DNA from 2 places in the Arthrobacter sp. TB 23 genome. Region 2 is predicted to be linked to the other one. Evidence: riboswitches for the same ligand, from Rfam matches in the RefSeq annotation. Region 2 holds a riboswitch; the other holds the start of a gene.
What was found. A riboswitch is a leader RNA that binds a small molecule or an ion and turns the genes downstream of it on or off. The one in region 2 is predicted to bind thiamine pyrophosphate.

Region 1 (3,406 bases), on a different contig from region 2:
CCGAAGCCTGGCTGATCAGGATTATGGGAACCCCGGATGATCTGGCGCTGCTGCAGACTGAGGTCCGGTTCGATCAGGAGAACGAAGAGCGTGAGGAGGGGATCCGGAAATGACGAGCGCCGTAATTATTGTGGGACTGTTGCTCGGATTCGCCGCCCTGTGCGCTTTGTATCGGATTGCGCGAGGCCCCTCGATCCTGGACCGGGTGCTCGCGATCGACGTGCTGCTCGCCATCATTGGTGGAGCGCTGGCCGTGGACATGGCAGTGAACCGGCACCTGGACAACATTGTGCTTCTGGTCGGGATTTCGGTGATCGGATTCATTGGATCCGTGACCGTCGCACGGTTCGTCACGGACAGGAAGTAGGACATGAGCGACACTCTCATTGACGTGGTGACAGCCGTTCTCATGATCGGAGGGGCACTGATGTCGGTTGCTGCCGGCGTCGGCCTGCTCCGTTTCCCTGACCTCCTCACCCGGATGCACGCGGCAACCAAACCCCAGGTGCTGGGACTGCTGCTGTTCCTCCTGGCCATGGGCTTACAGATGCGCAGCTGGGTGTTGATCCCGGTCCTGCTGGTGTGCTGGATTTTCATGCTCCTGACCGTCCCCGTCTCAGCCCACATGGTGGGCCGGGCGGGATACCGCACCAAACACCTGCGACGAGACCTGCTCAGCATGGATGAACTCGACGAGGTGGTGGAGAAGGCCGCCAACAAGAAGGCGCCCGGCCGGAATCCGACCGAGCGCCCCGATGAGACGTAAATAGGACCTACGTCAGGTCGCGGGACTTCGCGAACCGGTTGGCTGCCCGCTGCGTGGTGCGGTTGGTGAGGACCTGCAGGACGGCGCGCACGGCACCGGAGATCAGCGCGAACGCGATAGCGGAACGGAGGCTGTTCTCGAGCCCGTCCTCGTCCTTCGGTGAGGCTTTGCCGGTGGTCTTGTGCCAGATGAAATCCACGACCTTGGCTCCGGCGATGCCGGCGCCAAGGCTCAGTGCTACGCCCAGCAGTTTCATAAGCTGATTCATGGTGTCTCCTTCGATGGTGGCTCTTTTCTCAAGCCTAGCGTTTTCCTGTTGAGGTGAGACGCACCAGCACAGCCGGGAGCCCGCCGCCAGCCGCCGTGGTGGGTACGAACCTCTCAGGTGTAGAGTTGAAATTGCTAAACATACGACAGGGGAGCGCCGTCCATCCAGATGGACGGGCGCTGAGAGTGCGGCCTACCGCAGACCCTCGAACCTGATCCGGCTAGTACCGGCGAAGGGAGTCGAGTATCTCAGGGTGCCCGGCCGGTGGCACTCGCCATGGGCCCGGATACCCTCCCCTCCTGTACCTCAGGAGGTAAATTCACATGGCTTCATCAACTGCACCAACTCAAAACACGTCGACGCTGCGCGCCCGATATCAATGGCGCGTGGTCGACATTGTCGTTGCCTCGGTGGTGGCGGTCGCCGTCGGGGTGGTGTTCTTCGCCTGGTCGGCCGGCTACACGGGCATCGCTGCCTTGACCGGAGCGTTCCCGCCGTTGGCCGGTCTCTACACGGGTGGCTGGCTGATCGCGGGGGTACTTGGCGGTCTGATCATCAGGAAACCCGGAGCAGCCATCTACTGCGAAGTGCTGGCTGCAGCGGTTTCAGCGCTGCTGGGCACCCAGTTCGGGTTGACCACGTTGCTCTCCGGAGCCATTCAGGGCGTCGGGGCCGAGCTCATCTTCCTCTTGTTCCTGTACCGCAGGTGGAACCTCGGGGTGGCTTTGCTCGCCGGGCTTGGCGCGGGCCTGGCCCTCTCGATCAGCGAAAACATCCTGTACAACGCCCTCTGGGCCTTCGAATGGCAACTGATGTACGTGGTGTTCGCCTCGATCTCGGGCGTGATTATCGCTGGCCTGGTGTCGTGGCTGGCGGTCCGTGCCCTGGCCAAGACGGGGGTGCTGTCGGCTTTCGCCTCCGGACGAACGGCTGACGTCTAACCGGTATGGCTGACCACGGAAATACGCCGTCGGCCGTCAGCATCAGCGCGCAAGGCTGGAGCTGGCGGCACGCCGGCCGGAAAACCCCGGCGGTCCGGGACGTTGACCTGACAGTAGCGCCCGGAGAACGGGTGCTGCTGCTCGGTGCGTCAGGGTCCGGGAAGTCAACCCTGCTGCACGGGTTGGCTGGTGTCCTCGGCGATGAGGGGCAGGGCGAACAGCACGGTTCCCTCACCCTCGACGGGCGGCCTCCCGGTGAGGTGCGCGGTCGCGCGGGGCTGGTGCTTCAGGACCCGGACTCTCAGATTGTGCTGGCCAGGGTCGGTGACGAGGTGGCCTTCGGCGCCGAGAACCAGGCCGTACCGCGCGATCAGATCTGGCAGCGGGTTCGGCGGGCGCTCGACGACGTGGGGCTTGAGGTGCCGTTGGACCGGTCCACCAGTGCGTTGTCCGGCGGCCAGAAGCAACGCCTGGCGTTGGCGGCGGTGCTGGCGATGCAACCCGGGCTCCTGCTGCTTGACGAACCGACCGCCAATCTCGACCCGGCCGGTGTGCTGGAGGTAAGGGACGCCGTCGGGCGGGTCCTGGACCGCACCGGCGCCACCCTTGTGGTGGTAGAGCATCGGGTGGCGGTGTGGGCCGATGTGGTGGATCGGGTGGTGGTGCTGGCGGCCGACGGCGGGATCCTCGCCGACGGCCCCCCGGGCACGGTGCTGACCGACGCGTCGACCCGGGCCCGGCTGGCGGCGGCGGGGGTGTGGCTCCCCGGTCATCAACCGTCGGTTCCCCCGCAGCTATCCTCACCGGGGGAGGAGCTGCTTACTGCCAGGGGACTATCAGTGGCGCGGGCCAAGCGGGGACCGGCGGTGCTCGACGGCGTCGACGTCGCCCTCAACGCCGGCTCATCCCTGGGCATCGTGGGCCCCAACGGTGGCGGAAAATCGACGCTCGCGCTGACCCTGGCCGGGTTGTTGCCGGCGCGGGGAGGCCAGTTGGAGGCCGCACCGGCCCTCTCCCGCGGAGCCGGGAGTAGCCCGCACGCCTGGAAATCAGCGCAACTGGTGACCAGGATTGGGACGGTGTTCCAGGAACCCGAGCACCAGTTCCTCACCAACCGGGTGATCGACGAGCTGGAATTTGGTCCGCGCCGGCTAGGGGGTACTGACGAGGCGGCGGTCCGGCGGCGGGTGGATCCCATCGCCGAGCGGTTGAGGCTGACCTCCCTGCTGCAGGCAAACCCCTTCACCCTGTCCGGCGGTGAAAAGCGGCGGCTTTCGGTGGCGACCATGCTGGCAACAGACCCGGACATCCTGGTCCTGGACGAACCGACCTTCGGGCAGGATGCCAACACCTGGGCCGAACTCGTCGCGCTGCTTGCCGAACTGATCCAGGACGGTGGCAGCCTGCTGGCGGTCACCCACGACCAGGAGT
Region 2 (3,406 bases):
CGGGAGTCTCGTATTCATCGTCGGACTTATCGGCCCCGAAACCGACAGGACGCGCCCTCTTCCCTAAGGCGTGCTGCTGTCCTGGTTGTGCTGCAGGCTATGGGCCGCGGCCGCGGCCCATAGCTGGTGGAAGTGGTTGATAGGCCCGTTGCCGTGTCCTACTTCTAATTCGTCGGCGTGGGTGAGTGCGTCCTGCAACCAGCTCTTCGCCTGGCGGACGGCACCGACCCAATCACCGGTGCGTGCCATGACGGTAGCGACGGCGGAGGACAGGGAACACCCGGTTCCATGAGTGTTTTTGGTCGCAACCCGAGGGTGGATGAATTCCACGACGCTTTCGCTGGCACGACCTATCCGGCCGGTGACATCGACGAGTGCGTCGGGACTGGATTCTGTTGACAGGTGACCGCCTTTGACGAGCACAATTGTTCCCGATGCCGTGGACAGCTTCTTGCCCTGTTCGATAGCTGCAGGCCAATCCTCGGCGACTGGTTCATCCACCAGGACCGCGAGTTCGGGAAGATTAGGGGTGACCAGATCCGCTTGGCTCACCAACTCCCGTAACGCGGTTTCGGCGTAGGCGGCCAGGAGCCTGTCCCCGCTGCTGGCTACCATGACGGGATCCAGCACTACCAGCGGCGGGTGGACTTGACGGAGCCAGTCCCGGACGACAGCGATGGTTCCAGCATCTGTCAGCATGCCGATTTTCACGGCGTCGATAGTGACGTCATCGCTGACCGCTTCGAGCTGTTCAATCAGGAAATGCGCCGGCGGCGTGTGAACGGAACGGACACCGAGGGTGTTCTGTGCCACGAGGGACGTGACGACCGCCATTCCGTACCCGCCCATGGCTGCAATACTTTTCAGGTCAGCCTGGATCCCGGCACCACCGGTCGGGTCTGTTCCGGCGATGCTGAGGACCCGCGGTATGCGGTGCAGCGTTGAAGCTTCTAGTAACACCATTCCTCCTTAAGCGATTCGGCTGCGGTCCGGGGATCGTCGGTTGCGCAGACGGCTGAGACAACGGCCGCCCCGGCGGCACCGGCATCACGCAATGAACGTACGTCAACGCGGCTGATACCCCCGATAGCGACGCAGTGCGATGTGCTTGACTGCCACCCTAGCCTTTCAGCATCACGTTCGTAGAACAGAGCCAGGGTCCCCAACGGATGCGGTTGGGAACAGCCCTTTTGCAGGGTGTCTGTCTCCGAAGGGTTAAGCCTAGGCAGCAGCGAGACTACGGTCATTTCCGGTAGAACGGGAGCCTGGGCGTCTACTAGGCAAACAGGGCGAATGAAAGCATTGTTGGCCGCAGGAACCTGTCCGGGTAATACCAGGAAAGGATGCGTTTGATGCTCGGATTATCTACGGCCATCGTTATCACTCACTGCTCCCACAAGTTGCCCGTTCGAATCGATTTATTCGAGTTTGTTCATTGTGTTGGGGACGGACCGCAGGTCCCACTTTTCTGGGTAGGGGTGTTAGGGTCGTTTTATCCACACGGGTGCCCTGTTGCAGGGGCTGAGATCGGGCTGAGGCAGTCCGCGACCGTTGAACCTGTCCGGGTAATGCCGGCGAAGGAAGTAGGAACCTTTGAGTGCTATGAATTCACAGTCCATTTCGTATGTTCACGATTCCGAGCATGGGCTGGCTGTACCGGTCACGGAAATCGCCCTCGAAAACTCACCGGGCAACCGTCCTAACGAACCACTTCGCGTCTACCGCACCGCCGGTCCGGGCAGTGATCCGGCGGTGGGCCTGCCGCCGCTGAGGCAGCCCTGGATTGACGGCCGGGACGACGTCGAGCAGTATCAGGGGCGCGAACGGAACCTGTTCGACGACGGCAAGTCGGCGGTCCGCCGCGGGCGTGCCAGCCAGGAATGGAAGGGTATGCAGCCCATCCCGCTGCGCTCCCGCGACAGGAAGATCGTTACGCAAATGCACTACGCGCGTCACGGGGTCATCACCGAGGAGATGCGGTTTGTCGCGTTACGCGAAAATTGCGACATCGAACTGGTCCGCTCCGAAGTCGCAGCCGGGCGCGCGATCATCCCCAACAACATCAATCACCCCGAATCGGAGCCGATGATTATCGGCAAGGCCTTCCTCGTGAAAATCAACGCCAATATCGGCAATTCGGCGGTCACCAGTTCCATCGCCGAAGAAGTCAGCAAAATGCAGTGGGCAACCCAGTGGGGCGCAGACACCGTCATGGACCTTTCAACAGGAGATGACATTCACACCACCCGTGAGTGGCTCATCCGCAACTCCCCGGTGCCCATTGGCACCGTACCCATCTACCAAGCACTGGAGAAAGTCAACGGCGAGGCCAACGACCTGACCTGGGAAATCTTCCGCGACACTGTTATTGAGCAGTGCGAGCAGGGCGTGGACTACATGACCATCCACGCCGGAGTGCTGCTGCGCTACGTTCCCCTCACCGCCGAGCGCGTCACGGGCATCGTCTCCCGGGGTGGATCGATCATGGCCGGGTGGTGCCTAGCTCACCATCAAGAAAACTTCCTGTACACGCACTTCGATGAACTGTGTGAGATTTTCGCCCGGTACGACGTCGCCTTCTCACTCGGTGATGGGCTGCGACCCGGGGCCATCGCGGACGCCAATGACGCCGCGCAGTTCGCCGAACTGGACACCCTTGCCGAGCTAACGAAACGGGCCTGGGCGTACGACGTCCAGGTCATGGTGGAGGGACCTGGCCACATCCCCTTCCACCTGGTCCGGGAGAACGTGGAAAGGCAGCAGGAATTGTGCAACGGGGCCCCCTTCTACACCCTCGGCCCGCTCGTCACCGACATCGCGCCAGGTTACGACCACATCACGTCAGCAATTGGGGCGACCGAAATCGCCCGGTACGGCACCGCCATGCTCTGTTACGTGACGCCGAAGGAACACCTCGGCCTGCCCAATCGGGACGACGTCAAGACCGGAGTGATCACCTATAAGATTGCCGCGCATGCCGCCGATCTAGCCAAAGGACACCCGGGCGCTGGGCAGCGGGACGACGCCCTCTCAAAGGCACGCTTCGAGTTCCGGTGGCGTGACCAGTTCGCGCTTTCGCTGGACCCCGAGACGGCTGAGCAGTTCCACGACGAAACACTTCCTGCCGAACCGGCGAAAACTGCACACTTCTGCTCGATGTGCGGACCGAAATTCTGTTCCATGCGGATCTCCCAGGACATCAGGGACCAATTCGGGGGCGCCGCCGCGCAGGAAGCTATCGCCGGGATGGCAGGAAAGTCCGCCGAATTCCGCGCCTCAGGCGGCAAGGTTTACCTTCCCGAACCCGCTCTACCCCAAACCTAAAAAGCACAAAGTAGCCATGGGATCAACCGTTGCCTGCGCAGGCGGGTCACGGAGATAGGACGTTTGCGGTACTTGTAGTAGC

Region 1: another riboswitch for thiamine pyrophosphate. It lies ahead of B384_RS0103490 (ECF transporter S component); the one in region 2 lies ahead of thiC (phosphomethylpyrimidine synthase ThiC).

The regions. Positions count from the first base shown of each region.
Region 1 is NZ_ALPM01000027.1:9,290-12,695, forward strand. It holds gene B384_RS0103470 (Na+/H+ antiporter subunit E) at 1-113, shown strand, start outside; gene B384_RS0103475 (monovalent cation/H+ antiporter complex subunit F) at 110-367, shown strand; gene mnhG (monovalent cation/H(+) antiporter subunit G) at 371-766, shown strand; gene B384_RS0103485 (DUF4235 domain-containing protein) at 774-1,034, opposite strand; TPP riboswitch at 1,172-1,289, shown strand; gene B384_RS0103490 (ECF transporter S component) at 1,358-1,975, shown strand; gene B384_RS0103495 (ABC transporter ATP-binding protein) at 1,981-3,406, shown strand, end outside.
Region 2 is NZ_ALPM01000124.1:15,520-18,925, forward strand. It holds gene thiD (bifunctional hydroxymethylpyrimidine kinase/phosphomethylpyrimidine kinase) at 64-963, opposite strand; TPP riboswitch at 1,491-1,600, shown strand; gene thiC (phosphomethylpyrimidine synthase ThiC) at 1,603-3,324, shown strand.